2 linked regions of the Azotobacter salinestris genome follow. The protein of the gene in region 1 interacts with the protein of each later gene in a pairwise test. Links are inferred from orthologs where the notes say so. Each region holds a gene or a part of one and is shown on either strand. Other genes may lie near its edges.

Region 1 (14,128 bases):
ACCAGTGGCGGTAGGGCAAGGCGATCAGGCGCTGCCCGATCAGCTTGAGGTAGCGCTCCACCTGCCGCTGATCGGCGCTCACACCCAGTCTGAAGGCATCCTCGAGAACGATGGGCAGCAGCCTGGCCGAAGGCTCGCTACAGAGGATCGGTCCCTTGAAGCCGGCCGCCAGCAGATAGGGAATCCGTCCGACATGATCGATATGCACGTGAGTCGCGATCAGCGCCCTGACGGTATCCAGCGCGAAGTCGATGGCCAGCCTACCCGCTCCAGCCCGCCCTTCGGCAGAGGTTTCCGCCCCCTGGAACAGGCCGCAGTCAATCAGCAGACTGTGCTGCGCATCCATCAGGAGTTGATGACAGGAGCCGGTGACTCCCTGGGTGGCACCGTGATGGAGAATCTCCGGGTATGGCATCGCTCGATCCTTCAGCTGAAAGTCCTCAATCGCCTGGCAAGCACCATCCCGCGCCATGCCCAGGCCCTTCCTCATGCGCAGCAAACATGAACAGACACCCGGCGAACGCCGGCTGTCGGCTCTGACTTGGCTGCTGCGGTCTCTCCGGCAGCACACCCACTGCCCTACCGGCAGGCAGGACAGGCGTTCGATGCGAACCGCGACAGGAACTCGCAGGAATGGGAACATGCGGGCGAGCTACCAGACCGCGCGGCACCCTGACGCCGGAGGCGCGGATTGTGCCGGACGGAAGACGGATTTCAAGCCTTGACAGGATAGGCGCCCGGTCGAATGAAGAGCCGGGCGCACAAATACCGGAAGAGCATCACAAAACCTATCTCCCCGGAGAGATGGAAGCGTGCCCCGATTATTCGGCAGCCGGCTTCTGAGTGAGCCGGGCCAGCTCCTTCTGGCATTCCACCAGTTGGCGCTGACGGGAGGCCAGCTGCATTCTCAGGCGACCATAGAACAGCATGCCCAGTAGCGGCGAGGCCAGCAGCCCCAGTAGCAGGGCAGCAGAAACGAAGACGGCCATCGGCAGTTGCGGCGTAGTCCAGCCAAAGAGCACCAGCGTCGCGACCTGGCGGTTTTCCAGTACGAACACCAGCGTGGCGGCGGCTACCAGCAGCAGGATCAATCCCAGCAAGATTCGTTTTAAGTGGCGCATTAAGCAGTTCTCTCGTGATGACTACACTTTCGTTCGCTCTATCCGGACGGCCATTGCATTGCACAAGGACAACCTGGAGGTCCGCTGCGCGGACGAGCCAGCTCCGAAGGCGCTCAGTGTACCGTCCCGGCATTCGAGCGGAACATAGTCATTTCATTCATTGACGCGATCGCGCAGTTCCTTGCCGGGCTTGAAATGCGGCACGAACTTGCCATCGAGGCGAACGGTCTGCCCTGTTTTCGGGTTGCGACCGACGCGCGGCGCCCGATAGTGCAGCGAGAAGCTGCCGAAACCGCGAATTTCGATGCGATCTCCGGTGGCCAGAGCCTGCGACATCTGCTCCAGCATGGTCTTGATGGCCAGTTCCACATCCTTTGCGGACAACTGCCCCTGCTGGGTGACGATGCGCTCGATCAACTCCGACTTGGTCATGGTTTTCCCTTCGTTTTCAAGCGGCTAGATCAAAATGGGTTGCTTGGGTTTTAGCATGCTGGACAGAGTTTGAACAGCCCGGAGCACAGCCAAGCAGCGAGGAGCACACAGAAAGGACAGCGCGTCCTCCATCGGCCCAACCACGACCAAGGGGCCGAAAACGGAAAAGGGCGACCGAAGTCGCCCTTTTCATTCAACGCAACGCCGAACTCAGCTCTGGTTGCCCATCTGAGCGCGGATCAGATCACCAATGGTGGTCGGACCGGGCGCCTCGGTTTCCTGCTTGCGCAGTTCCTTGATGGCGTCCTTCTCGTCGTCCACATCCTTGGCCTTGATCGACAGGCTGATGACGCGGCTCTTGCGATCGATGCTGATGATCTTGGCTTCGACCTCATCGCCTTCCTTCAGCACGTTGCGGGCGTCCTCGACGCGATCACGACTGACTTCGGAAGCCTTCAGCACAGCTTCGATGTCGTTGCCCAGGTCGATGATTGCGCCCTTGGCATCGACTTCCTTCACGGTGCCGCGCACGATGCTGCCTTTCTCGTTGAGCGAGGCGTAGTTGGAGAACGGATCGTCCGCCAGTTGCTTGATGCCCAGCGAGATGCGCTCGCGCTCCGGATCCACGGAGAGGATGACGGTTTCCAGCTCGTCGCCCTTCTTGAAGCGGCGTACGGCTTCTTCGCCCTGCTCGTTCCAGGAGATGTCGGACAGGTGGACCAGACCGTCGATGCCGCCTTCCAGGCCGATGAAGATGCCGAAGTCGGTGATCGACTTGATGGTGCCGGAGATGCGGTCGCCCTTGTTGTAGCGGCTAGAGAAGTCTTCCCAGGGATTGGACTTGCACTGCTTGATGCCCAGGGAGATGCGACGACGCTCTTCGTCGATGTCCAGCACCATGACTTCCACTTCGTCGCCGACCTGAACGACCTTCGACGGGTGGATGTTCTTGTTGGTCCAGTCCATCTCGGAAACGTGCACCAGGCCTTCCACGCCCTCTTCCAGCTCGGCGAAGCAGCCGTAGTCGGTGAGGTTGGTGACGCGGGCCATGACGCGGGTGCCTTCCGGATAGCGGGCCTTGATGGCGACCCACGGATCCTCGCCCAGTTGCTTCAGGCCCAGGGAGACGCGGTTGCGCTCGCGGTCGAACTTGAGCACCTTGACTTCGATCTCGTCGCCGACGTTGACGATCTCGGACGGATGCTTGATGCGCTTCCAGGCCATGTCGGTGATGTGCAGCAGGCCATCCACGCCGCCCAGGTCGACGAACGCACCGTAGTCGGTGAGGTTCTTGACGATACCCTTGACCTGCTGGCCTTCCTGCAGGGACTCCAGCAGGGCCTCGCGCTCGGCGCTGTTCTCGGCTTCCAGGACGCTGCGACGGGACACGACCACGTTGTTGCGCTTCTGGTCGAGCTTGATGACCTTGAACTCGAGCTCTTTACCTTCCAGGTGGGTGGTGTCGCGCACCGGACGGACGTCGACCAGGGAACCCGGCAGGAACGCACGGATGCCGTTGATGTCGACGGTGAAGCCGCCCTTGACCTTGCCGTTGATGACGCCTTTGACAACTTCTTCTGCCGCGAAAGCCGCTTCCAGAACAATCCAGCACTCGGCGCGCTTGGCTTTTTCGCGGGACAGCTTGGTTTCACCGAAGCCGTCTTCCACTGCGTCCAACGCGACGTGGACCTCGTCACCCACCTTGATGGTCAGCTCGCCCTGCTCGTTGTAGAACTGTTCGACCGGGATGACGCCCTCGGACTTCAGGCCGGCATGCACGGTAACCCAGTCACCGTCGATGTCGACCACGATGCCGGTGATGATGGCACCGGGTTGCATGTCGAGGGATTTCAGGCTTTCTTCAAAAAGTTCTGCAAAGCTTTCGCTCATGTTGATTCCTGTCGATTGGGGCGGGGGACCCGCCCATCTCCACATTCCAGACAATGTGGGTTCGTTTCTTCAAAAAGTCCGCAGTACGAGGTCTGGTTTTCTGCGGCCCTTGTGTATCATCCAGCAAGATCGCGCGCGGCGATTTCGCTCATGATCCGCTCCACCACCTGCTCGATCGAGAGCTCCGTGGAATCCAGCCGGATCGCGTCCGGCGCGGCCTTGAGCGGAGCGACAGCACGCTGGCTGTCACGCTCGTCGCGCTTGCTTATCTCGCCCAGTAGACTAGACAGGTTAGCATCGACCCCACTCTCCTTCAACTGCTGGTAGCGGCGGCGCGCCCGTTCCTCGGGTCTGGCGGTGAGAAAAACCTTCAGCGGGGCGTCCGGAAAGACCACGGTGCCCATGTCCCGACCATCGGCCACCAGGCCCGGCGGCTCGAGGAAGGCATGCTGACGCTGCAGCAGGGCTTCGCGCACGGCCGGCAGCGAGGCGACCTGGGAGGCCCCGGCGCCGACCTGCTCGTTGCGAATGGCGTCGGTGACATCCTCACCCTCGAGAATGATCTGCTGCGGGCGCTGCTCGGTGGAGGTGATGAACTGCACGTCCAGATGGGCGGCCAGCACCTTGAGCGCCTCTTCGTTGGTCAGATCCACGCCATGGTTGCGCGCGGCGAAGGCGAGCAGGCGATACAGGGCTCCCGAGTCGAGCAGGTTCCAGCCGAGCCTCTTGGCGAGCAGGCCGGCCACGGTCCCCTTGCCGGAGCCGCTGGGGCCGTCGATGGTGATCACGACCGGGCGAACGCTCATGACTCACCCTCCTCGTCCACGCGAATGCCGACATGCTTGGCCAGGGCGACGAAATTGGGGAAGGAAGTGGCCACATTGGCGCAATCATGGATGCGGATCGGCGCGCTGGCACGCAGCGAGGCGATGCTGAAGGACATGGCGATGCGATGGTCGCCGTGACTGTACACCTCTCCCCCGCCGATCGGACCGCCCTCGATGACGATGCCGTCCGGGGTCGGCTCGGCCTTGACGCCGAGTGCCTGCAGACCGTCGGCCATCACCTGGATGCGGTCGGACTCCTTGACCCGCAGCTCCTCGGCGCCGCGCAACACGGTGCGCCCCTCGGCACAGGCCGCGGCGACGAACAGCACGGGGAACTCGTCGATCGCCAGCGGCACCAGGTCCAGAGGAATCTCGATGCCCTTCAGGCGGGCCGAACGCACGCGAATGTCGGCGACCGGCTCGCCACCCACTTCGCGCGGGTTCTCCAGGGTGATGTCGCCCCCCATCAGCTTGAGAATCTCGATCGCTCCGGTGCGGGTCGGGTTGATGCCGACGTGCTCGAGCAACAGCTCGGAGTCTTCGGCAATGCTTGCGGCCACCAGGAAGAAGGTCGCCGAGGAAATGTCCGCCGGCACCTCGATCTGGGTCGCCTTCAGCTTGTGGCCGGACTCGACGGTGACCTTGCTGCCCTCGACCTTCACCGGATAGCCGAAGCCGCGCAGCATGCGCTCGGTGTGGTCGCGGGTCGGCGCCGGCTCGCTGACCGAGGTTTCGCCGCCGGCATAGAGGCCGGCGAGCAGCAGGCAGGACTTCACCTGGGCACTGGCCATGGGCATCTGGTAATGCATGCCGGTGAGTTTGCGGCCGCCCCTGATGGTCAGCGGCGGCCGGCCCTCCGGCCCGGTTTCGATCTCGGCGCCCATCTCGCGCAGGGGTTTGGCCACGCGGTTCATCGGCCGCTTGGAGAGCGAGGCGTCGCCGGTCAGCACGGTGTCGAACGGCTGAGCGGCGAGCAGCCCCGACAGCAGGCGCATGGAAGTGCCCGAGTTGCCCAGGTACAGCGGCCCCGGCGGCGCCTTCAGACCGTGCAGGCCCACTCCGTGGATGGTCACCCGGCCATGGTGCGGGCCCTCGATGACCACGCCCATGTCGCGGAACGCCTGGAGGGTGGCGAGGGCGTCCTCGCCCTCGAGAAAGCCCTCCACTTCGGTCGTGCCCTCGGCCAGCGAGCCGAGCATGATCGAGCGGTGGGAGATGGATTTGTCGCCGGGAACACGGATGTGTCCGCGGGCATGACCGCCCGGCAGGGCCAGGTAGATCAAGTCGTTATCGTGCATGGCATCCACATAGGCCCGGCGGGCCAGTATCTTGCTGAAATGCTCACGGGCGACGCGGGCGCGGGTGAACACGCCCAGCAGTTGATGCCCGTCCCCTGCATCGACCGCGGCGCGCAGGGCGTCGAGATCGCTGCGAAAGACATCGAGGGTGCGCAACACCGCCTCGCGGTTGGCGAGGAAGATATCGCGCCACATCACCGGATCGCTGCCGGCGATCCGGGTGAAATCACGGAAACCGCCGGCGGCATAGCGAAAGATCTCCAGGTTCTCGCTGCGCTTGGCCAGCGAATCCACCAGACCGAAAGCCAGCAGGTGCGGCAGATGGCTGGTGGCGGCGAGCACCTCGTCGTGGCGCTCGACGGTCATGTGCTCGACCACTGCACCGAGCCCTCGCCAGAGGCCATCGACCAGCGCCAGGGCTTCGGGATCGCTCTCCTGTACCGGTGTCAGGATGACCTTGTGGTGGCGGAACAGTTCGCTGTCGGCCGCCTCCACGCCGCTGCGCTCGGAGCCGGCGATCGGATGGCCGGGCACGAAGCATAGTGGCTGACCGGCAAAAGCCCGCCGCGCCGCCCGCAGCACATGCCCCTTGGCGCTGCCGACATCGGTAATGACAGTGTTGCCCAGATCGAGTCCGGCGAGCGCGCCGAGCAGCTTCTCCATGGCCAGAATGGGTATGGCGAGTTGGATCACCTGCGCTCCCCGACAGGCGACAGCGAGGTCCTCTTCGCAGCGGTCGACCACACCCTGGGCGACGGCCAGCTCGCGGGTCTGCGGATCCAGATCCACTCCGACGACCTCGCGGCACAGGCCGCGCTCAAGGACTCCCTTGGCGAAGGAGCCGCCAATCAGCCCCAGACCCACCACGACCAGACGGCCGATCCTGGGCTCCGCCGGTTGCACCGCAGCGATAGGTGAGAATGCATGCTCAGACACTGGCGAGAACCTTCTTCAGCGCCGCCAGGAAGCGGGCGTTCTCTTCCGGCAGACCGATGGACACACGCAGGAAGGTCGGCATGCCATAGCCGGCCACCGGACGCACGATGACGCCCTCGCGCAGCAGCGCCGCGTTGATCGGCGCCGCATCGCGGCCGAAGTCGACGGCGACGAAGTTGCCCCTGCTGGGAATCCAGGACAGGCCAAGCTCGCCCAGCCCCGCCTCCAGCTGGGCCATGCCCGCATCGTTGATGCGCCGGCCTTCGGCCAGGTACTCGGCATCCTCCAGCGCGGCGCAGGCGGCAGTCAGGGCCAGGCTGTTGACGTTGAACGGCTGGCGCACCCGGTTCAGCACGGCCGCCACTTCGGCTGTGGACACGGCATAGCCGACACGCAGGGCGGCCAGCCCATAGGCCTTGGAGAAGGTGCGCGAAACCAGCAGATTCGGGTAGCGGGCCAGGTACTGGAGCCCGTCGGGCAAGTCGTTGCCCGATGCGTACTCGATGTAGGCCTCGTCGAGGACCACCAGCACGCGCGCCGGCACCCGGGCGAGGAAGCGCTCCAGGGCGTCCGGGCCGAACCAGGTGCCGGTCGGGTTGTTCGGGTTGGCAAGGAACACCACGCGGGTATCGGCGTCGATGGCGGCAAGCATCGCCTCCAGGTCATGCCCGTAGTTCTTCGCCGGCACCGCCCGCCCCTCGGCGCCTGCCGCCTGGGTGGAGATCGGGTAGACGGCGAAGGCGTGCTCGCTGAACACCGCATTGAACCCCGGCGCCAGCCAGGCGCGGGCGACCAGATCGAGAATGTCGTTGGAACCGTTGCCCAGCGTGATCTGCGCCGGCACCGCGCCACAGCGCTCGGCCAGCCGGGCCTTGAGCACGTAGCCGCTGCCATCGGGATAGCGGGTCAGCTCCGCCAGCTCGTCGCGGATCGCTTCCAGCACCCTGGGGCTCGGGCCGAGCGGGTTCTCGTTGCTGGCCAGTTTGACGATGCCCGCCGGATCGAGATCCAGCTCGCGCGCCAACTCGTCCACCGGCTTGCCGGGCACATAGGGAGACAGCTTCTGCACGCCCGGCACGGCCAGGGCGAGAAAATCACAGGTCATGAATCAAGCCTCAAGCGTGGGGCCGCAAGCAACAGGACAGGCCGGGCAGCGATGCGCCGATGGCTTGCCCCTGCTCGCTTGCGGCGGCCGCAATCACAGTACTGCCTTGGGATAGGAGCCGAGCACCTTGAGCGCCACGGCCTCCTGGCTGAGTCGTTCCAGTACGCTCTTGACCAGCGGGTCGTGGCGGTGACCGACGAAGTCTATGAAGAACACGTAGGTCCACTTGCCGCTGCGCGAAGGACGGGTCTCGATGCGGGTCAGGTCGATACCGTTCTCGTGGAAGGGCACCAGGAGTTCGTGCAGGGCACCGGGCTTGTTGTTCATCGAGACGATGATCGAGGTCTTGTCATCCCCCGTCGGCGGCACTTCCTGGTTGCCGATGATCAGGAAACGGGTGGAATTGTCCGGACGATCCTCGATCTTCTCGGCGAGCCTGGTCAGGCCGTAGAGCTGGGCCGCCATGTCGCCGGCGATGGCCGCGCTGTTCCACTCGCCCTTCACCCGCCGGGCGGCATCGGCATTGCTGGCCAGCGCCACGCGCTCGACGTTCGGGTAGTGCGCATCCAGCCACTTGCGGCACTGGGCCAGCGACTGGGCATGGGAGTAGATGCGGGTGATGCCGTTGGTCCGGGTATTCTCGCCGACCAGCAGATGATGATGGATACGCAGCTCCACCTCGCCACAGATCACCAGGTCGTGCTCGAGGAAGCTGTCCAGGGTATGGTTGACCGCCCCCTCGGTGGAGTTCTCCACCGGCACCACGCCGAAGTTGACCGCGCCGGCGGCCACTTCGCGGAACACTTCGTCGATCGCCGCCATCGGCGTGCTGATCACCGCATGGCCGAAGTGCTTGAGCGCAGCGGCCTGGGTGAAGGTGCCTTCCGGGCCGAGATAGGCAACCTTGAGCGGATGCTCCAGGGCCAGGCAGGAGGACATGATCTCGCGGAACAGCCGGGCGACTTCTTCGTTGCCCAGCGGCCCCTTGTTGATCTCCATGATGTGCCTGAGCACCCAGGCCTCGCGCTCGGGCCGGTAGAACACCGGTGACTCGCCGGGCTTGAGCGCCGCCATCTTCACTCGCGCCACCTCTTCGGCGCAGCGCGCACGCTCGCTGATCAACTCGAGGATCTTCTCGTCGAGGCTGTCGATGCGTACGCGCAGAGCCTTGAGCTGATCCTGGTCACTCATCAGCCGTGCTCCTTCTCGAATTCGGCCATGTAGGCCACCAGAGCCTCGACTGCGTCCAGGCCGACCGCATTGTAGATCGAGGCGCGCATGCCGCCGACCGAGCGATGGCCTTTGAGGTTGAGCAGGCCGCGTGCCTCGGCACCGGCGAGGAAGGCCTTGTCCAGCTTCTCGTCGGCCAGACGGAACGGTACGTTCATCCAGGAGCGGGCGTTGAAGGAAATCGGGTTGGTGTAGAACGCGCTGCCGTCGATGAAGCCGTAGAGCAGATCCTTCTTGGCGCGGTTGCGCTGCGCCATGGCCTCGATGCCGCCCTGCTCCTTCAGCCACTCGAAGACCAGCCCGGACAGGTACCAGGAGAAGGTCGCCGGGGTGTTGTACATGGAGCCGTTGTCGGCGGCGACCTTGTAGTCGAGCATGGTCGGACAGAGGCTGCGGGCGCGCCCGAGCAGGTCTTCGCGGACGATCACCACCACCAGGCCGCTGGGACCGATGTTCTTCTGCGCACCGGCGTAGATCAGGCCGAACTGCGACACGTCGACCGGTCGGGAGAGGATGTCCGAGGACATGTCCACCACCAGCGGCACGTCGCCGAGCTCCGGCACCCAGTCGAACTGCAGGCCGCCGATGGTCTCGTTGCTGGCATAGTGCAGGTAGGCGGCGTTCTTCGACAGCCGCCACTCGTTCTGTCCGGGGATGGCGAAGTAATCGTAGGCCTCGGCGCTGGCGGCGACATTGACGCTACCGAAGCGGCGCGCCTCCTCCATGGCCTTGCGCGACCAGATGCCGGTGTCGACGTAGTCGGCGACGCCGCCCTCGGGCAGCAGGTTCAGCGGAATCTCGGCGAACTGCTGGCTGGCCCCGCCCTGCAGGAACAGCACCTTGTAGTTCGAGGGAATCGCCAGCAGATCGCGCAGGTCCTGCTCGGCTTTCTCGGCGATGGCCACGTACTCGTCGCTGCGATGGCTCATCTCCATCACCGACAGCCCCCGGCCATGCCAGTCGAGAAGCTCTGCCTGGGCGCGGAGCAGGACAGCTTCGGGAAGCGCGGCCGGGCCGGCGCAGAAGTTATAGGCGCGTTTGCTCACGTCGTTATCTCTCACACTCTATTCTCAGATCGTTCCCACGCACGGCGTGGAAACGCAGCCTTGACGCTCCCGCGGATCGCAGCGAAGGCGCGCCCCCTACAGACAAAACCGAACCTGCTTCCGCGGGGGCCCGACCTGGAGGGGACGATGCACTCCCGCCGTCAGCCCAATCAATCCTCGCTGTCGGTCGGCACCACATCCGGCGAGACATCGCCGCCACCGCCGAGCAGCTCGTCCTTGCTCGGCTCGGTGCTCACCACCGGCAGCTCCTTCTCCATGACCGCTTCGTCGATGCCGGCCTCGACCTCTTCCTGAATCTCTTCCTCGGAGGGTTCCTGCACCCGCTCCAGACCCACCAACTGCTCGTCGCCGGCCAGTTTGATCAGGGTGACGCCCTGGGTGTTCCGGCCCAGCGAGGAAACTTCGTCCACGCGGGTGCGCACCAGGGTGCCCTGGTCGGAAATCAGCATGATCTCCTCGCCCTCCTGTACCTGGATGGCGCCGATCAGCTTGCCGTTGCGCTCGTTGGTGACCATGGCGATCACCCCCTGGCCGCCACGGCCACGACGCGGATACTTGCTGAGCGGGGTGCGCTTGCCGTAACCACGCTCGGAGGCAGTGAGGATCTGCGCGCCGCGCTCGGGGATCAGCATGGAAATCAGTTGCTGGCCGGCACCGAGCTTCATGCCGCGCACGCCGCGGGCGTTGCGGCCCATGGTGCGCACGTCGCGCTCGGCGAAGCGGATCACCTTGCCGCCGTCGGAGAACAGCATGACCTCCTTCGCACCATCGGTGATGGCGGCGGCGATCAAGGTATCGCCCTCGACCAGATCCAGCGCGATCAGGCCGGCCTTGCGCGGGCGGCTGAACTGCACCAGCGGCACTTTCTTCACGGTGCCGCAGGCGGTGGCCATGAAAATGTAGGCACCGGTCGGCTCGCCGTTCAGCTCGGCGGTCTCGCCGTCAGCTTCTTCGGCCTCGGCCTCGACCATTTCGCCCTCGATCGCGGGGCTCTCGCCGTCTTCCAGCTCCTCGTCGGCAGCGCTCTGCTGCAGTGCCTCCAGATCGACCTGCAGCATGGCGGTGATGCGCTCGCCCTCGTCCAGCGGCAACAGGTTGACCAGCGGCCGGCCACGGGAAGTGCGCGACGCCTCGGGAATCTCGTAGGTCTTCAGCCAGTAGACCTTGCCCTTGCTGGAGAACAGCAGCAGGGTGGTATGGCTGTTGGCGACCAGCAGGTGCTCGACGTAGTCCTCGTCCTTCACACCGGTGGCCGCCTTGCCCTTGCCGCCGCGACGCTGGGCCTGGTAGGTGGCCAGCGGCTGGCTCTTCGCGTAGCCGCCGTGGGAGATGGTCACCACGCGCTCTTCCTCGGTGATCAGGTCGGCGATGGTCAGGTCGACCTGGGAGGCGACGATCTCGGTGCGCCGTGCGTCGCCGAACTCGGCCTTGACCTTCTCCAGCTCCTCGCGGATGACCTCCATCAGCCGCGCGGGGCTGGTCAGGATGCGGATCAACTCGCCGATCTGGGCGAGGATCTCCTGGTACTCGGCGAGCAGCTTTTCGTGCTCGAGGCCGGTCAGGCGGTGCAGGCGCAGGTCGAGGATCGCCTGGGCCTGCTCCGGCGACAGATAGTACTTGCCGTCGCGCAGACCGTATTGCGGCTCGAGATCCTCCGGGCGGCAGGCGTCGGCGCCCGCGCGCTCGACCATGGCCTCCACGGCGCTGGACTCCCAGGCGGTGGCGACCAGGCGCTCCTTGGCCTCGGCCGGGGTCGGCGAGCGTCTGATCAGCTCGATCACCGGGTCGATGTTGGACAGCGCGACCGCCTGGCCTTCGAGGATGTGGCCGCGCTCGCGGGCCTTGCGCAGCTCGTAGACGGTGCGCCGGGTCACCACCTCGCGACGGTGGCGGACGAACACCTCGAGCATGTCCTTGAGGTTCAGGGTGCGCGGCTGGCCATCGACCAGGGCCACGACGTTGATGCCGAACACGCTCTGCAATTGGGTCTGGGCGTAGAGGTTGTTGAGCACCACCTCGGGCACCTCGCCGCGGCGCAGCTCGATCACCACGCGCATGCCGTCCTTGTCGGACTCGTCGCGCAGCTCGGTGATGCCCTCGATCTTCTTCTCCTTCACCAGCTCGGCGATCTTCTCGATCAACCGCGCCTTGTTCAGCTGGTAGGGCAGCTCGGTGATGACGATCTGCTGGCGGTTGCCGGTCTTGTCGATGTCCTCGATCTCGGCACGGGCGCGGATGTAGATGCGCCCACGGCCGGTGCGATAGGCCTCGATGATGCCGGCGCGGCCGTTGATGATGCCCGCCGTGGGGAAGTCCGGACCGGGGATGTACTGCATCAGCTGGTCGACGGTCAGCTCGGGGTTGTCGATCAGCGCCAGGCAGCCGTCGATCACCTCGGAAAGGTTGTGCGGCGGAATGTTGGTGGCCATGCCCACGGCGATGCCGCTGGAACCGTTGACCAGCAGGTTGGGAATCTTGGTCGGCATGACCGCCGGGATCTGCTCGGTGCCGTCGTAGTTGGGCACCCAGTCGACGGTTTCCTTGTCCAGATCGGCGAGCAGTTCGTGGGCCAGCTTGGCCATGCGCACTTCGGTGTAACGCATGGCCGCGGCGTTGTCGCCGTCCACCGAGCCGAAGTTGCCCTGGCCGTCGACCAGCATGTAACGCAGGGAAAACGGCTGGGCCATGCGCACGATGGTGTCGTACACCGCGGTGTCGCCGTGCGGGTGGTACTTACCGATGACGTCGCCGACCACGCGGGCGGACTTCTTGTACGGCTTGTTCCAGTCGTTGCCCAGCTCGCTCATGGCGAACAGCACGCGCCGGTGCACCGGCTTCAGGCCATCGCGCGCATCCGGCAGGGCACGTCCGACGATCACGCTCATGGCGTAGTCGAGGTAGGACTGTTTCAGCTCGTCTTCGATATTGACCGGGAGGATTTCTTTGGCCAGTTCGCCCATGGAAGCCGGGTTCCTTTTACGTCAGCAGTGTCCTGCGTTTAAGCGCGGAATGGTAACACAGGGGAGCCGCCGCAGGCTGCACGCCGTGCGCGGCAAGCGGCAGCCGGCATGTCGTGCCGGCTGCCCCTGTGGCGACAGGTCAGTGCAGCCGCTTGCGGCTCATGAGCTCGGCCATCTTGGCCGCGTTCGGCCGTTCGACCACGCCCCGCTCGGTGACGATGGCGTCGATCAGGTCGGCCGGAGTGACGTCGAACACCGGGTTGACCGCCTCCACCGAGGCCGCCACGCGCTTGCCGCCGATCTCCAGCAGCTCGCGCCCATCGCGCTCCTCGATGGGAATTTCATCGCCACTTTGCAGCGACATATCGATGGTGGAGCTGGGCGCCACCACCATGAAGCGCACGCCGTGGTGCATGGCCACTACCGCCAGCTGATAGGTACCGATCTTGTTGGCCACATCGCCCTCGGCGGTGATCCGGTCGGCACCGACGATCACCCAGGTAATGCCCCTGGTCTTCATCAGGTGGGCGGCCGCACCGTCCACGTTCAGGCTCACCGGCACGCCCTCTTCGGCCAGCTCCCAGGCGGTCAGGCGCGCGCCCTGCAGCCATGGGCGAGTCTCGTCGGCATAGACCCGCTCGACCAGCCCCTCCAAGTAGGCCGCCCGGATTACGCCGAGCGCGGTGCCGAAGCCGCCGGTCGCCAGCGCGCCGGTATTGCAGTGGGTCAGGAGCGCCTGAGGTTTGCCGCCATGCTTGCGGATCAGTTCGACGCCGAGCTGGGCCATGGTCAGGTTGGCCTCGCGATCGCTCTCGTGGATGCCCACCGCCTCGGCCTCCAGCGCCGCCAGCACGCCCTCGCCCTCCTTCAGCCGCGCCAGACGCTCGCGCATGCGATCCAGCGCCCAGAACAGGTTGACCGCGGTCGGCCTTGAAGCGGCCAGCACCCGGAAATCCTCCTCCAGCGCCGCACGCCAGTCGCCGCCGGCCGCCAGCCGCTGGCGAGCGCCCAGCACCACGCCGTAGGCGGCACTGATGCCGATCGCCGGCGCACCGCGCACTACCATGTCGCGGATCGCCCCGGCCACGCCCAGCGCACTGTCGTAGGCAAGCCAGCGCTCTTCCTGCGGCAGCAGGCGCTGGTCGAGCAGATGCAAAGTGCCATTCCGCCACTCGATGGCCTTGATTTTTTCCGCAGCCAGCAATCGCTCGCGCATGGGACACCTCGCAGTTCAGGAAACGAAAAAGGTGCGGATTATAACG
Region 2 (14,928 bases), 1.4 Mb from region 1 along the record:
CGCGGACCTGCTGTCGCGTGGTCAGCAGAAGCTGGTGGTCTGTGCGCTGAAGATCGCCCAGGGGCATCTCGTCGAGCGCACCAGGCGCGGCCAGTGCATCTATCTGGTCGACGACCTGCCCTCCGAACTGGACGAGCAGCACCGTCGTGCCCTCTGCCGTCTGCTCGAAGAACTGCATTGCCAGGTATTCATCACCTGCGTAGACCTAGAAGCATTGCGTGAAGGCTGGCGCACGGATACGCCAGTTGCCCTGTTCCACGTGGAACAGGGCCGTATCACCCAGACCCACGATCGGGAGTGAAGGTAATGAGCGAAAACCAGACGTACGACTCGTCCAGCATCAAAGTCCTGAAGGGCCTGGATGCCGTACGCAAACGCCCCGGCATGTACATCGGTGATACCGATGACGGTACCGGTCTGCACCACATGGTGTTCGAGGTGGTCGACAACTCGATTGACGAGGCGCTGGCCGGCTACTGCAACGATATCAGCATCACCATTCACACCGACGAGTCCATCACCGTGCGCGACAACGGCCGGGGCATTCCGGTCGATCTGCACAAGGAAGAAGGCGTCTCCGCCGCCGAGGTCATCATGACCGTGCTGCATGCCGGCGGCAAATTCGACGACAACAGTTACAAGGTGTCCGGCGGCCTGCACGGCGTGGGCGTTTCGGTAGTCAATGCGCTCTCCGAGGAATTGGTGTTGACCATTCGCCGCGACGGCAAGGTGTGGGAGCAGACCTACGTGCACGGCGTGCCGCAGGCACCGCTGGCCGCGGTCGGCGATACCGAGGGCACCGGCACGCAGATCCACTTCAAGCCCTCCGCGGAAACCTTCCACAACATCCACTTCAGTTGGGACATCCTCGCCAAACGCCTGCGCGAACTGTCCTTCCTCAATTCCGGCGTCGGTATCGTCCTCAAGGACGAGCGCAGCGGCAAGGAGGAGCTGTTCAAGTACGAAGGCGGCCTGAAGGCTTTTGTCGACTACCTGAACACCAACAAGAACGCGGTCAGCCAGGTGTTCCACTTCAGCGTGCAGCGCGAGGAGGACGGCGTCGGCGTGGAGGTCGCCCTGCAATGGAACGATGGGTTCAACGAGAACATCCTCTGCTTCACCAACAACATTCCCCAGCGTGACGGCGGCACCCATCTGGCCGGATTCCGCTCGGCGCTGACGCGCAACCTGAACGCCTATATCGAACAGGAAGGTCTGGCCAAGAAGCACAAGGTGGCAACCACCGGCGACGACGCCCGCGAGGGCCTGACCGCGATCATCTCGGTCAAGGTGCCGGATCCCAAGTTCAGCTCGCAGACCAAGGACAAGCTGGTCTCCAGCGAGGTGAAGACCGCTGTCGAGCAGGAGATGGGCAAGTACTTCGGCGACTTCCTGCTGGAGAATCCCAACGAGGCCAGGGCGGTGGTCGGCAAGATGATCGATGCCGCCCGTGCCCGCGAGGCCGCCCGCAAGGCCCGCGAAATGACCCGCCGCAAGGGCGCGCTGGACATCGCCGGCCTGCCTGGCAAGCTGGCCGACTGCCAGGAGAAGGATCCGGCCCTTTCCGAGCTCTACATCGTCGAGGGCGACTCCGCCGGCGGCTCGGCCAAGCAGGGCCGCAACCGGCGGACCCAGGCGATCCTGCCGCTCAAGGGCAAGATCCTCAACGTCGAGAAGGCGCGCTTCGACAAGATGCTCTCCTCCGCCGAGGTCGGCACCCTGATCACCGCGCTGGGCTGCGGAATTGGCCGCGAGGAGTACAACATCGACAAGCTGCGCTATCACAACATCATCATCATGACCGATGCCGACGTCGACGGCTCGCACATCCGCACCCTTCTGCTGACCTTCTTCTTCCGCCAGATGCCCGAGCTGATCGAGCGCGGCTACGTCTACATCGCCCAGCCGCCGCTGTACAAGGTGAAGAAGGGCAAGCAGGAGCAGTACATCAAGGACGACGAGGCCATGGAGGAATACATGACCCAGTCGGCCCTCGAGGACGCCAGCCTGCACGTCAACGAGAGCGCTCCGGGGCTGGGCGGGCCGGCTTTGGAAAGACTGGTCAACGACTACCGCACGGTGATGAAGACCCTTGCCCGCCTGTCGCGGCTTTATCCCCAGGAGATCACCGAGCACTTCGTCTACCTGCCGCGCGTCGGTCTCGAACTGCTGGGTGACCAGGCGGCCATGCAGGCCTGGCTGGAGCGGTTCCAGACCCGCCTGAAGGCCAGCGAGAAATCCGGGCTGGCCTACCGGGCCAGCCTGCGCGAGGATCGCGAGCGCCACCTCTGGCTGCCGGAGGTGGAGATGGTCGCCCACGGGCTGTCCAGCTATGTCACCTTCAACCGCGACTTCTTCGCCAGCAACGACTACCGCACCGTCACCGCCCTCGGCGAACAGCTGAACAGCCTGCTGGAAGACGGCGCCTACGTGCAGCGCGGCGAGCGCAGGAAACCGGTATCCAGCTTCAAGGAAGCCCTCGCCTGGCTGATGGCGGAAAGCACCAAGCGCCACAGCATCCAGCGCTACAAGGGCCTCGGCGAGATGAACCCCGAGCAGCTGTGGGAAACCACCATGGACCCGAGCGTGCGGCGCATGCTCAAGGTCACCATCGAGGACGCCATCGCCACCGACCTGATCTTCAACACCCTGATGGGCGATGCCGTCGAACCGCGCCGCGAATTCATCGAGAACAACGCCCTGGCGGTGGCGAATCTGGACGTGTGAGTAGCAGGTGTGGATAAGAAAAATATCCACAGACACAAGAGGCCCCCTGGCGGATGCACATCTGCCAGGGGGTTTTTCGTCGAGCGCTGGGTTATCCACCCGGGGCGGCCCTTACCTGATAAGGGGAGGCTCGATTCTGTGAAAGCCGAGGTTCTTGTCTAGAATGGCCGTTTGTCGACCACGCGGAGTCCAAGACATGTTCCTTGCCATGAACCGTTTCAAGATTGCCCGAGGACACGAGGAAGCCTTCATCGCCCACTGGCGCGAGCGCGAAAGCTATCTTCACGAGGTGCCCGGCTTTGTCCGTTTCCACCTTCTGCAGGGACCGCAGGGTGAGGAATCCACCCTGTTCAGTTCCTATACCGAATGGGAATCCGCGCAGGCCTTCGAGGACTGGACGCGTTCCGAAGCCTTCCGCAAGGCGCATGCCAACGCCGGTAGCAGCCCGCGTGAACTTTACCTGGGGCCGCCGCAGCTGGAGTTGTTCGAAGCCGTGCTGTAGCGGTCGCCGTACCTGCCTTGCCTTTCCCGGGCAGCGTCTTGCCCGGGCTTTCCGTCGAATTCGCCTGCCTCGAGCGGCATTTCCGGGGCGCCCTGGATAAGTACGAGGCTGTCCAGCGCGCCCGCCGGTCCGCACATGCTTCCCCTGCTCCGATGTTTTTCCGGAGGCAGCATATCGCGGCCTTATCCCTGTACCTTCTGCAGATCCACCCTGCCCGCGCGCACCGGCGGGCACCAGTAATAGCCTCCGCTGACCGGCTTGCTGAAGCGGAACAGGGCATCGACGATGCCGTCCTCCAGGCCGGCCATGCGGCGCAGCTGGGCTTCGAAGGCATCCAGGCTGTGGCCAAAGGCGAGGAACAGCAGGCCGGCCTGCTGGCCGTCGTTCCAGGGCATCGAGCGGCGCAGGACGAAGGCCTCCGGGCTGAAGCTTTCCTGGGCGGTGCGCTTGACGTGGGCGGAGGCCGGCGCGTCCTCCAGCTCCTCGTTGTCGCGCTTGCGCCGGCCGACGATATGGTCCTGTTCGTCCGGCGACAGGGCGCCGAAGCGGTCGAGGTCGTGTACCCAGTGCTGCACGGCGGCGAAGCTGCCACCCCGTTCGCCCTCGGAGCCTTCGCCGACGAGTGCGGCGGCAATGGCCGCTTCTCCTTGGGGATTCTCGGTGCCGTCCTCGTAGCCGGTCAGATCGCGGCCTTCCCGGTAGCGGAAGGCGTCGGTGCTCTGCACCAGGCGCAGGGCCGGGGCCAGGGCGGCGGCGAGCGCGCGACTGAGCTGCAGCAGCTCGCCGCGATCCTCGCCTCGCAGCCAGCACCACAGGGCGTGCTGGGTCGAGGGGATATCCACGGCGGTGCCGCTCAGTGCTGGGAACACACGCAGGCTGGCGAGTCGACGGCCCTGCGCCTGCAGCAGCGACTCGCCGAGGCCGACGACGATCGTCTCGCCATCGGCCAGGCTGGCGAGCCGGTCGAGGGCAGTGGGCAGGTCTTGCGCCGATTCGAGGGAGAAGAACAGAAAGCGATCCATAAACCCCACCTGTTGACGGCCGAGCCGGTCGTTTACAGTGGCGCCGTCGGCGTGCAGTTCCACGGCAGCAGCGCCTCGTAGTCTTCGACGCCTTGCGCTGCCGGCAGGCGTTCGAGGACGTGGCGCAGCCAGGCGTAGGGCTCCTGCCCGTTGACCCTGGCGGTTTCCACCAGGCTGTAGAGCTGCGCGCTGGCCGTCGCGCCTTTGGGCGTGTCGCTGAACAGCCAGTTCTTGCGCCCGATGACGAACGGGCGAATGGCCCGTTCGGCACGGTTGTTGTCGATCGGCAGGTAGCCCGCCTCGGTATAGCGGATGAGCCGGCTCCAGTTGCTGGCCAGGTAGTTCACCGCCTTGCCCAGCGCATTCTGCGCCGTGACCTGCGGCTGGGTCTTGTCCAGCCAGGCCTTGAGCTGGGCGAGGACCGGCAGGCTGTGTTGCCGGCGCGCCTCCAGGCGCTCGGCATCGCCGGCCTGTCGGAGGTCGCGCTCGATAGCGTAGAGCCGGTTGATCCAGGCCAATGCCTGGTCGGCGCGCCCGGTCTTGCCTTTGGGCTGCACCTGCTGCGCCTCGACGAACTTGCGCCGGGCATGGGCCCAGCAGCCCTGGCGCTCGATGCCCGGTTGCGCGGCCAGGGCGTTGTAGCCGGCGTAGTCGTCGGTCTGGCGCGACCCGGTCATCAGGTAGCCGCGGTAGCCGGCGAGCAGGCGCAAGGGCACCTCCTGTGCCCGGCTGGGGCTGTAGTCGAAGAGGACGACCGGCTGCTCCGGCGGGCCGCCGGTCTGCACCCACATCCAGGACTGGCTGGAGGGATCCCGGTCCGGCTCCTTGAGCACCTGCACCCGCGTCTCGTCGCAGTGGATCACCGGGCTTTCCAGCAGCCGGTCGCGCATCAGGTTGAGCAAGGGTTGCAGCTGCCCGGCGCACTGGATCGCCCAGCGCGCCAGGGTCTGCCGGGGGATCTCGACGCCGTGGCGGGCGAGCACCCTCTCGAAGCGGTGCAGCGGCAGGCCGTCGACGTACTTGGTGGTCAGCAGCATCGCCAGCACGCCGGGACTGGCCAGGCTTTTCTCGATCGGTTGCGCCGGCTTGTCGGCGGTGGCCGGTGCGCTTTCGCAGCCCCGGCAGGCGTAGACCTTGCGGATGTGCCGGATCACCCGGACCTGCATCGGCACGATGTCGAGCTGCTCGCTGACTTCCTCGCCGATGGCCTGCTTGCGGCAGCCGCAGGCGCAGCTCAGTTCCGTGCTCGGGCAGTTCGTGGACGACCTCGATCCGTGGCAGTTCGGCCGGCAGCGGTTTGCGTTTGCCACGGCGCTTGATCGGGGCGACGCCTTCTTCGGCCTCGGCGATCTCTCGTGCTTCGGCTTCAACGGCAGGCGCCGGCTCTTCGGCCAACTGCTCGGCTTCGTTGAACATCGCCAGTTGCGGTGAGTCCGGATCGATACTGCGCTCGGATTTCGGGCCGAACAGGCGTTGACGCAGCAGGGCGACCTGTTCCTGAAGCTGTTCTATGCGAGCATCCTTTGCCGACATCTGCTCGTTCGCCGACAGCAATAACTGCTTGAGCAAAAGCGGATCGTCGGGAAAGGTGTCGGGCACAAAAGTCATGGAGCCGGATTATACCGGCTCAGGCCACATAGCGCGGCCTCAACACCCGGTGCGGGCGGTTGCGCCAGAGGTCGAAGCCATCCAGCAGCCAGTTCAACTCCTCGGCGCTGAGGACGATGGCCTCGTCGCCGGGCTCTGGCGGCACCTTGAAGCGCTCGGCCTCCAGGCGCTTGAGCCAGAGACAGAAGCCGTACAGGATCTTCACCCGATTGCGCGCCCGGTTGAGAAACACGAACAGCACCGGATCGAACACCGCCACCTGGATGTCCAGCTCGACCAGGGCGGCGAGGCCGTCGATGGATTTTCGGAAATCGACAGGCTTGGGATAGAGGTAGATCTTTTCGACCTTGGCGTCGGGTCGCATCATGGTGGCTGGCTCCAGAAAGAAATCGGGAGCACAGCATCGGCGGGCCTTTACCTCGGTTGAAGATGGGGTTCATGGACTTTCAATTACCCATAGCGGGAAGCGACGAGTAGTGCTCCCAGCTTGATGTCCATGAGACGGCACCAGCCTCTCCAGAGAACGACATTGCCGGGTGGCGGATCCGAGGCACGGGCGAGATAGCCGCCAAGCCTCGCAATGTGAATCAGGTAGTCGGAAAGTGCCCTCGATGGAGGAGGTTGGCCGGTGGCGTCGATCATCCGGTCAAGCAGGCCAATTTCGTCCCGGGTCAAGGCAATGCGGGGAGAGGCCTCGGGCTCGGTGCGGTTGAGCATGGTCATCCAGAACAGACGCCAGGCAATGATGCAGAACAAGGCTATGAGATTGACCAGACGCTCGGCCGTCCTGAGCCTGGCCTCCTCCGCACGGCAGCCGGATTTCAGGATCTTGTGGAACGACTCGATCTTCCAGCGCAGGGCATACCAGTCAAGCTTCTCGATCGCCTCCTGCGGCGAGGTGACCGGCAAGTCGGTGATGAGCTGCCAGTCGATGGCCGGCCTGCCGCTCGGCTCCCCACGCTCCCGCGCCTGGATCACGGTCAGGTCGATGGCTGAATAATGTCTCTGCTTGCCGATCGGCGGTAGCACGTGGATACGACGATAACGAAGCTCGACGATGGCTCGGGTGGTTTTCCTGCCCTCTTCGACCAGGACGTCATGAAGTCCCTGGACGGCAACCTCGCTCATCTGGTCGGCAATCGTCTGTTTGCCGCTGCCGGCCAGGCGGTCGACACAGGTCCTGACAAGGAAATGGGTACCGGCAGAGCGTGCCGCACAGAAGAACTCATAGATATCGTTTTCCCGGTCCCCGACATGGACCAGCCGTGCCGGATCGCCGAGCAGCGCGGTGGCATCGCGCAGGTTTTCCAGCCAGCGGACGCTCTCCTTGTGCTCGATCGGCACGCGGGTCGGATTGATCCGGCGCTTGAGAGCCGTCACTCCCCTGAACTTCGAGCGTGTCCAGAAGCGGATTGCGGCCAGTCCCAGGGGGAGCCCCTCCGGCGTGACGACCAGGCTGGAATGCATCAGCAGGCCACAGAGCGTATGCATGGGCCTGCGGCCATCGGTTTTCCGGCCGGGGATGGTGGTAAGCGTGCCGATCTGCTCGGGGTGCGCCCGCTTGTACGAAAACTCGGTCGTATCCTGAAGGACCAGCAGGGGACCGTCGACGGCAGCAGCGCGAATACGCGTCGACTGGAAGTGCCCGGCCAGAATCCGCGCCTCGTCTACTGCCGTGTTGGAAAGGAAGCGGTAGGCCGCCTTGGTATTCGCCCAGTCCTGGCAGGCCAGCGGGATGGGTTCTCCCACGGCATTCGCCATTTGCAGCAGCAGCTTGCGCAGCCGCCGGCCAAGGCGTTCGTCCCGGAACGTCGAGCCGGCGAGTTCCTGTTCAACCCAGGAGGCGTCAGCCAAAACAGAGCGGTCCATGGGACACCTCGGCTATGCGTTTCGGTGCCTCCAATGAATCATGGGGCGACCTCTTGTCACAAGCTCATATGGACCGCTCGCAGATATGGGTAATTGAAAGGTTCATGGAGCGCTTTCGAAGAACAGATGGCGTGCCTGCGACGGTACGCCGGCCAGGATGCCCGGCTGGGAATAGGTCATGAATGCTCCTTTCTGGAAAGGGATTATTCCGAAAGGCCATTGTGCCGGAATTCCTGCCGGTCTCGAAGCGAGCCGGGCTTGCAGGAGGGCGTTCTCAGGAAGGGGTCGCCCTTCCCCCGTGGGGCGGAGCGGCGGGCTTCAGCGCCCGCCGTCTTCTGCCAGCGGCCTGCCCAGTGCGGCCCGTGCCCGGCGGTATTCGCTGCGGTAGACGGCAAAGATTTCGCCGATCGCCCCGTCCGCCATGCCCAGCCGGCTCAGGGTCCGCTGCAGGTAGGCGCAGCTTTCCACGAAGCGGAAGGATTCGCAGAGCAGCTGACGATTGAGGGCGAGGTCGTCTGGCGCCTCGCCGGCGCCGAGCAGCCGGCGCAGGACGGCGTCCATCAGCCCGGTAACAGCCCGCGCATCCGCCCGGCGGTGACCCTGGCACCAGGCGCCGAGCAGGTACTCTCTGGTCCGGACATCCATGCCCTCCCCTGCCCAGAGTCTGGCCAGGCCGCTGAACTCGCCCTCCTGCTCCGCACAGCCGGCTAGAGTGGCGAGATGGGCGAGGTAGTCCTCCACGGGGTTGTTCCAGTGCCCGCTCATGTCATCGAAGGCCGGCAGAAAGCGCTCGAGCAGCACCTCGTCCTGCTCGCCGCCTTCCGTCAGCAACTCCCAGTGCTGCAGGCTGAGGTCGACCACCCGCCAGGCGGCCAGGCGCAACGCCAGGGCGAACACGTCGGCGAGTCGCGTCTCGAGCAGCAGCTCGCTCTCCAACAAGGCGTCGGTCTCGTCGGTATCCTGCAGCTGGCGTCGCAGGCGCTCGCCGGCCGGCGGGCAGCCGAGCTCGCCGGCCAGGGGGCTGTGCACCAGACAATGGAGCCGTCCGAGGCCGGAGTCCTGCTGCGTCAGGATCTGGCAAGCCAGCGCGCGCTCCTCCTCCAGGCGCTGCCGCCAGTACGCGCGGGCTACCGAATGGGTGAGCAGGCCGCCATCGAGCAACTGCTGCCACTGGGCATGGCAAGACCAGTAGCCATGATCGCCGAGTGCTTCCGGCAATTTGTCCGGGTTCTGCACGGGCAGGTTGAGCAGTTCCAGCAGCTGCGGCAGGGGCAGGAAGAACAGCGTGCCTTCGATCATCGCCTCCTGCAGCGGGACGGTTTCGGCCGTCATGACGAGGGCATCCCGCTCGCGGAGCTCCTGCCGGCTCGGTGGTTGAGGAGGCTGTGGCGACGGCATTGGGCGGTGTAATCCATGGGAAGGGTTCCGGCTACGTCTGGTCTGGCGAGAAGATCTATCGGGCGGCATGCCGTGCGTGGGTTCCACGTGGAACATGGCCCGGCGGCGCCGGACGGATCCACAGGAAAGCCGGCATGGAGGCCGGCTTTGTCTGGGAGCTCATGCCCGGATGTTAAACCTTGGCTGCTCCATCGACCACTGGGTTGTCGGCCAGGGTGCCGAGCTGTCGCTGGGTCTGCTCGACCCAGGCGAAGGCGCGGTCGTTGAGTTCGGCAATGGCGCGCGGACCTTCGCCCTCGGCCTGCATCGGCGGACCGAAGACCACCCGGATGGTGCCGGGCGTCTTGCCCCAGCCATCCTTGGGCCAGTAGCGACCGGCGTCATGGGCAACCGGTAGCACCGGCAGTCCGGCATTCGCCGCGAGGGCGGCGCCGCCACGGGAGAACCTGCCGATCTGGCCGATCGGCACGCGGGTGCCCTCGGGGAAGATCAGTACCCAGGCACCCTGCCCCAGCCGCTTGCGGCCCTGCTCGGCCAGTTGCTTGAGTGCCGCCTTGGGATTGCTGCGGTCGATGGCGATCGGCTTGAGCAGGGCGATTGCCCAGCCGAAGAAGGGGATGCGCAGCAGCTCGCGCTTGAGCACCTGGCTGAGCGGCTCGAAGTACGCCGAGAGGAAGAAGGTTTCCCAGGTGCTCTGGTGCTTGGCGAGAATCACGCAGGGCCGCTGAGGGATGTTCTCCACGCCGTGCAGTTCATAGCGGATGCCGACGATGTGCCAGGCCAGCCAGACGGCGCAGCGGCACCAGGTCTGCACGACGAAGCGGTAGCGGGCACGGAACGGCAGGAAGACCGCGACCACCAGACTGATCAGGCACCAGATGACGGTGCTCAGGGACAGCAGCAGATAGAAGATCGGAATGCGAAGGGATTGCATGAGGGCTCAGCCTGCGGCCTTGAGAAGATGATCGACGACGGCCGCCAGGTCATCGAACACCTGGGTGCCGGGCGGCAGGATGTTTTGCAGGGTGCGCTGGCCCTTGCCGGTCTTCACCAGGTAGGGGCTGCCGCCGAGCACCAGGCCGGCGTGCAGGTCGCGGTGGCTGTCGCCGACCACCGGTACGCCCTTGAGGTCGGGAAGCCGGAAATGTTCGGCGATGCTGCGGAACATGCCGGGCAGCGGCTTGCGGCAGGTGCAGCCGTCCTGCGGGCCATGCGGACAGTGCACGATCAGATCGATCTGCCCGCCCTGCTCCATCACCAGCTGCTGCATCTTCAGGTGCATGTCGGTGAGGGCCGTCATGTCGAACAGGCCGCGGGCCAGGCCCGACTGGTTGGTGGCGACCGCCACCTTCCAGCCGGCCTTGCTCAGGCGGGCGATCGCCTCGATAGAGCCGGGGATGGGAATCCATTCCTCCGCGGATTTGACGAAGGCGTCGGAGTCCTCGTTGATGACCCCGTCGCGATCGAGCACGATCAGCTTCATCCTTATTGTCCCAGTACCGAGATGTCGGCGACGCAGAGGAACAGGCCGCGCAGCTGCGCCAGCATGGCATGGCGGTTGGCGCGGATCGCCGGGTCCTCGGCGTTGACCAGCACTGCCTCGAAGTAGGCGTCCACCGGACCGCGCAGGCTGGCCAGACGCTCCAGCGCCTCGCGATAGCGGCGTTCGGCGGCCAGCGGCCGGACCGCGTGCTGAGCCTGCTGCAGTGCCGAGTACAGGGAGAACTCGCTGGCGTTGTCGAAGTAGCGGGCCTCGATGGCGGTCGGCAGCTTGCCCTCGTACTTGCCGAGCAGATTGGAAACGCGCTTGTTCACCGCGGCCAGTGCTTCGGCTTCCGGCAGGCGGCGGAAGGCCTGCACCGCCTGTACGCGCAGGTCCAGGTCGTAGGCCGAGGCCGGCTGCAGGGTGCGTACCGCCAGATAGCTGGAAACGTCGATGCCTTCGTCCTCGTAGCGCGCGCGCAGGCGGTCGAAGACGAACTCGCTGACCTGCTCGGCAAGGCCGGCGGCCTTGACCTTGCTGCCGTACTGGGCGACCGCGAAGTGGCTGGCCTCCTCGAGATTCAGGTCCAGCTGTTTCTCGATGAGGATGCGCAGGATACCCAGGGCAGCCCGGCGCAGGGCATAGGGGTCCTTGCTGCCGGTCGGCGGCATGCCGATGCCGAAGATGCCGACCAGGGTGTCGAGCTTGTCGGCCATCGCCACGGCGGCGCCGGTCAGGGTCGACGGCAGCTCGGCGCCGGCGCCGCGCGGCATGTACTGCTCGTCGAGGGCGCGGGCGACATCCTCCGGCTCGCTGTCGTTGAGGGCGTAGTGGTAGCCGGCGATGCCCTGCAGTTCGGGGAATTCGCCGACCATCTCGCTGGCCAGGTCGGCCTTCGACAGGATGCCGGCGCGGATGGCGTGCTCCGGATTGGCGCCGATGCGCTCGGCAATGAAGCCGGCCAGCCGGGAGACGCGCTCGGCCTTGTCCAGCACGCTGCCGAGCTGGGCCTGGAAGACCACGTTGGCCAGGCGCTGGTTGAAGCTCTCCAGCGGCTGCCGCTTGTCCTGGTTGAAGAAGAACTCGGCGTCGGTCAGGCGCGGGCGCACCACCTTCTCGTTGCCGGCGACGATCTGCGCCGGGTCCTTGCTCTCGATGTTGGCCACGGTGATGAAGCGCGGCAGCAGCTTGCCGGTGGAGTCCAGCAGGCAGAAGTACTTCTGGTTGTCCTGCATGGTGGAGATCAGCGCCTCCTGGGGCACCGCGAGGAAGCGCTCCTCGAAAGAGCAGACCAGCGGCACCGGCCACTCGACCAGCGCGGTCACCTCGTCGAGCAGGTCCTCGGGGACGATGGCGCTGCCCTGCTGTTGCGCGGCCAGCTCGGCGACGCGGCCGGCGATCAGCTCGCGGCGCTCGGCGAAGTCGGCCAGCACGTAGGCGCTGCGCAGGTCTTCCAAGTAGCTGGACGGCTGGCTGATGCGCACCGCGTCCGGGTGGTGGAAGCGGTGGCCCATGGATTCGCGGCCGGCCTTCTGGGCGAGGATCTCGCAGTCGATCACCTGGGTGCCCAGCAGCATCACCAGCCACTGGCTCGGCCGGACGAATTCCTCCTTGCGCGCGCCCCAGCGCATGCGCTTGGGAATCGGCAGCTCGTCGAGGGCGGCCTGGACGATCGCCGGCAGCAGCGCAGTGGCCGGCTGGCCGGGAATGTGGCGGCTGTAGCGCAGCTTGGCGCCGCTGCTGTCGATCTCGTGCAGCTCCACGCCGCACTTGCGGGCGAAGCCCAGGGCGGCCTGGGTCGGGGTGCCCTCGGCGTCGAAGGCGGCGACGACCGGCGGGCCGTCCAGGTTGACGGTGCGGTCCGGCTGCTGGGTGGCCAGCTGCTCGACCTGCACCGCCAGGCGGCGCGGCGCGGCATAGACGCGGGCGACCCGATACTCGAGGCCGGCGTTGGCCAGACCCTTCTCGACGCTGGCGAGGAAGGCGGCGGCCAGGTTCTTCAGGGCTTTCGGCGGCAGCTCTTCGCTGCCCAGTTCGACCAGGAAATCTTGTGCACTCATTCTGCAGCCTCCAGCTTGGCCAGGACTTCGTCACGCAGTTCGGGGGGGGCCATGGGGAAGCCGAGCTTGGCACGCGCCTGCAGGTAACTCTGCGCCACGGCGCGGGCCAGGGTCCGCACGCGCAGGATGTAGCGCTGGCGCTCGGTCACCGAGATGGCGCGGCGGGCGTCCAGCAGGTTGAAGGTGTGCGAGGCCTTGAGGACCATCTCGTAGGTTGGCAGCGGCAGCTCCAGTTCGATCAGGCGGTTGGCCTCGGACTCGTAGAAATCGAACAGTTCGAACAGCTTGGCCACGTTGGCGTGTTCGAAATTGTAGGTCGACTGCTCCACCTCGTTCTGGTGGAACACGTCGCCGTAGGTGACCTTGCCGAACGGGCCGTCGGTCCAGACCAGGTCGTACACCGAGTCGACGCCCTGCAGATACATGGCCAGACGCTCCAGGCCGTAGGTGATCTCGCCGGTGACCGGATAGCACTCGATGCCGCCGACCTGCTGGAAGTAGGTGAACTGGGTGACTTCCATGCCGTTCAGCCAGACTTCCCAGCCCAGGCCCCAGGCGCCCAGGGTCGGCGACTCCCAGTTGTCCTCGACGAAGCGCACGTCGTGCACCCGGGTGTCGATGCCGATGCGGCGCAGGGATTCGAGGTAGAGCTCCTGGATGTCGTCCGGGTTGGGCTTCAGGACCACCTGGAACTGGTAGTAGTGCTGCAGGCGGTTGGGGTTCTCGCCATAGCGGCCGTCGGCCGGGCGGCGCGAGGGCTGTACGTAGGCGGCGTTCCAGGTTTCCGGGCCGATGGCGCGCAGAAAGGTGGCGGTGTGGAAGGTGCCGGCGCCCACTTCCATATCGTAGGGCTGCAGCACCACGCAACCCTGTTCGGCCCAGTAGTTTTGCAGGGCGAGAATCAGGTCTTGGAAGGTGCGCACGGCAGGCGTAGTCTGGCTCACAAAAATCACCCTGTCCTGAGGCTGCGACGTAAAGGGCTGCGAGTATACCCGATTCCCGGCGGCCTCCACCCTGATGCGAACGCCCATGCCACGCTGCTTCTGGTGCTCCGACGACCCGCTGTACCAGGCCTATCACGACGCGGAATGGGGCGTGCCCCTGCACGATCCGCAGCGCCTGTTCGAACTGCTGCTCCTGGAGGGATTCCAGGCCGGATTGTCCTGGTTCACCGTGCTGAAGAAGCGCGAGCACTACCGCCGGGTGCTGTTCGGTTTCGATGCGAAGCGCCTGGCGGTTCTGGACGATGCCCAGATCGAACGGCTGCTGCAGGATCCCGGCATCATCCGCAACCGCCGCAAGCTCGAAGCGGCCCGGCAGAACGCCAGGGCCTGGCTGCGGCTCGAGGATCCGGCCGGCTGGCTGTGGTCCTTCGTCGGCGGCGTGCCGCGGATCAACCGCTTCCGTACACCGGCCGAGGTGCCGACGACGACGCCTGCGGCCGAGGCGCTCAGCCGGGCACTGAAGAAGGCCGGCTTCGTCTTCGTCGGGCCGACCATCTGCTATGCCTTCATGCAGGCGTGCGGAATGGTCATGGACCACACTATCGACTGCGATCGCCATGCCGCGCTGGCCGGCCGGCCTGCCCGGCAGGCACCTGCCGGCGGATGCTGAGGCGTCGCAGGCGGCAATCCCCTTCCCTGCTGCCTGAACGGCTGCTGAACGACTTTCCCCATGTTCCCCATCCCCGGTGTGGGAGTCCCTATAATCCCCTCCCCCAGGGTGGGCCGGACGAACGGGGCGCGCCTGAGGGGGCTTGCGTCGTCCTGGCGTTCCTGGCGGACCGGCCGGCTCTCCAGCCGATGGGGGCCGGCCTTTGCGGATTTCAGGGCTTTCTTTTTCGACTCGGAGGGCCACTGGTGGAAAAGTTCAAGGGTGCAGTGGTGGTCGCCTCGCTGCGCCTCTTCGCTCTGCTGCCGTGGCGTGCCGTGCAGGGCGTCGGTGCCGGCATCGGCTGGTTGATGGCGCATGTGCCGAACCGTTCGCTCGAGGTGGTGCGAATCAACATCGAACACTGCTTTCCCGAACTCGATGCCGGCGCGCGCGCGCGTCTGGTGCGGCAGAGCCTGCGGGACACCGGCAGGACCCTCACCGAAAGCGCCTGCGCCTGGATCTGGCCGGCGCGCAAGTCCCTCGCCCGGGTGCGCGAGGTGGAGGGTCTGGAGGTTCTCGAGCAGGCGCTGGCCTCCGGCAAGGGCGTGGTCGGCATCACCAGCCACCTGGGCAATTGGGAAGTGCTCAACCACTTCTATTGCAGCC

Evidence for each region.
Region 2: the proteins of gyrA (region 1) and gyrB interact in binary tests that used the Escherichia coli proteins (3 or more experiments, as listed by UniProt). The link is inferred for Azotobacter salinestris from one-to-one orthologs.

Annotation. Positions count from the first base shown.
Region 1 is NZ_CP045302.1:1,229,748-1,243,875, forward strand. The notes cover bases 9,856-13,220. They hold gyrA (DNA gyrase subunit A), read right to left. Parts: upstream 12,867-13,220; coding sequence 10,056-12,866; downstream 9,856-10,055. Other genes in these bases: serC (3-phosphoserine/phosphohydroxythreonine transaminase), read right to left, coding at 9,856-9,885; mtnA (S-methyl-5-thioribose-1-phosphate isomerase), read right to left, coding at 13,006-13,220. Outside these bases: GCU53_RS05725 (MBL fold metallo-hydrolase), read right to left, coding at 1-415; GCU53_RS05730 (lipopolysaccharide assembly protein LapA domain-containing protein), read right to left, coding at 822-1,091; ihfB (integration host factor subunit beta), read right to left, coding at 1,275-1,553; rpsA (30S ribosomal protein S1), read right to left, coding at 1,764-3,443; cmk ((d)CMP kinase), read right to left, coding at 3,560-4,249; GCU53_RS05750 (bifunctional prephenate dehydrogenase/3-phosphoshikimate 1-carboxyvinyltransferase), read right to left, coding at 4,246-6,504; hisC (histidinol-phosphate transaminase), read right to left, coding at 6,497-7,609; pheA (prephenate dehydratase), read right to left, coding at 7,703-8,800; more of serC, read right to left, coding at 8,800-9,855; more of mtnA, read right to left, coding at 13,221-14,082. UniProt on the Escherichia coli protein: A type II topoisomerase that negatively supercoils closed circular double-stranded (ds) DNA in an ATP-dependent manner to maintain chromosomes in an underwound state.
Region 2 is NZ_CP045302.1:2,676,435-2,691,362, reverse strand. What follows is about bases 1-3,016. They hold gyrB (DNA topoisomerase (ATP-hydrolyzing) subunit B), read left to right. Parts: upstream 1-306; coding sequence 307-2,727; downstream 2,728-3,016. Other genes in these bases: hmuQ (heme-degrading protein HmuQ), read left to right, coding at 2,924-3,016; recF (DNA replication/repair protein RecF), read left to right, coding at 1-301. Also shown: more of hmuQ, read left to right, coding at 3,017-3,229; GCU53_RS12635 (Dyp-type peroxidase), read right to left, coding at 3,412-4,251; IS66 family insertion sequence element accessory protein TnpB, read right to left, coding at 5,879-6,226; GCU53_RS12620 (IS4 family transposase), read right to left, coding at 6,310-7,728; GCU53_RS12615 (hypothetical protein), read right to left, coding at 8,047-9,060; GCU53_RS12610 (lysophospholipid acyltransferase family protein), read right to left, coding at 9,299-10,060; gmhB (D-glycero-beta-D-manno-heptose 1,7-bisphosphate 7-phosphatase), read right to left, coding at 10,067-10,609; glyS (glycine--tRNA ligase subunit beta), read right to left, coding at 10,612-12,669; glyQ (glycine--tRNA ligase subunit alpha), read right to left, coding at 12,666-13,613; GCU53_RS12590 (DNA-3-methyladenine glycosylase I), read left to right, coding at 13,699-14,283; GCU53_RS12585 (lysophospholipid acyltransferase), read left to right, coding at 14,529-14,928. UniProt on the Escherichia coli protein: DNA gyrase negatively supercoils closed circular double-stranded DNA in an ATP-dependent manner to maintain chromosomes in an underwound state.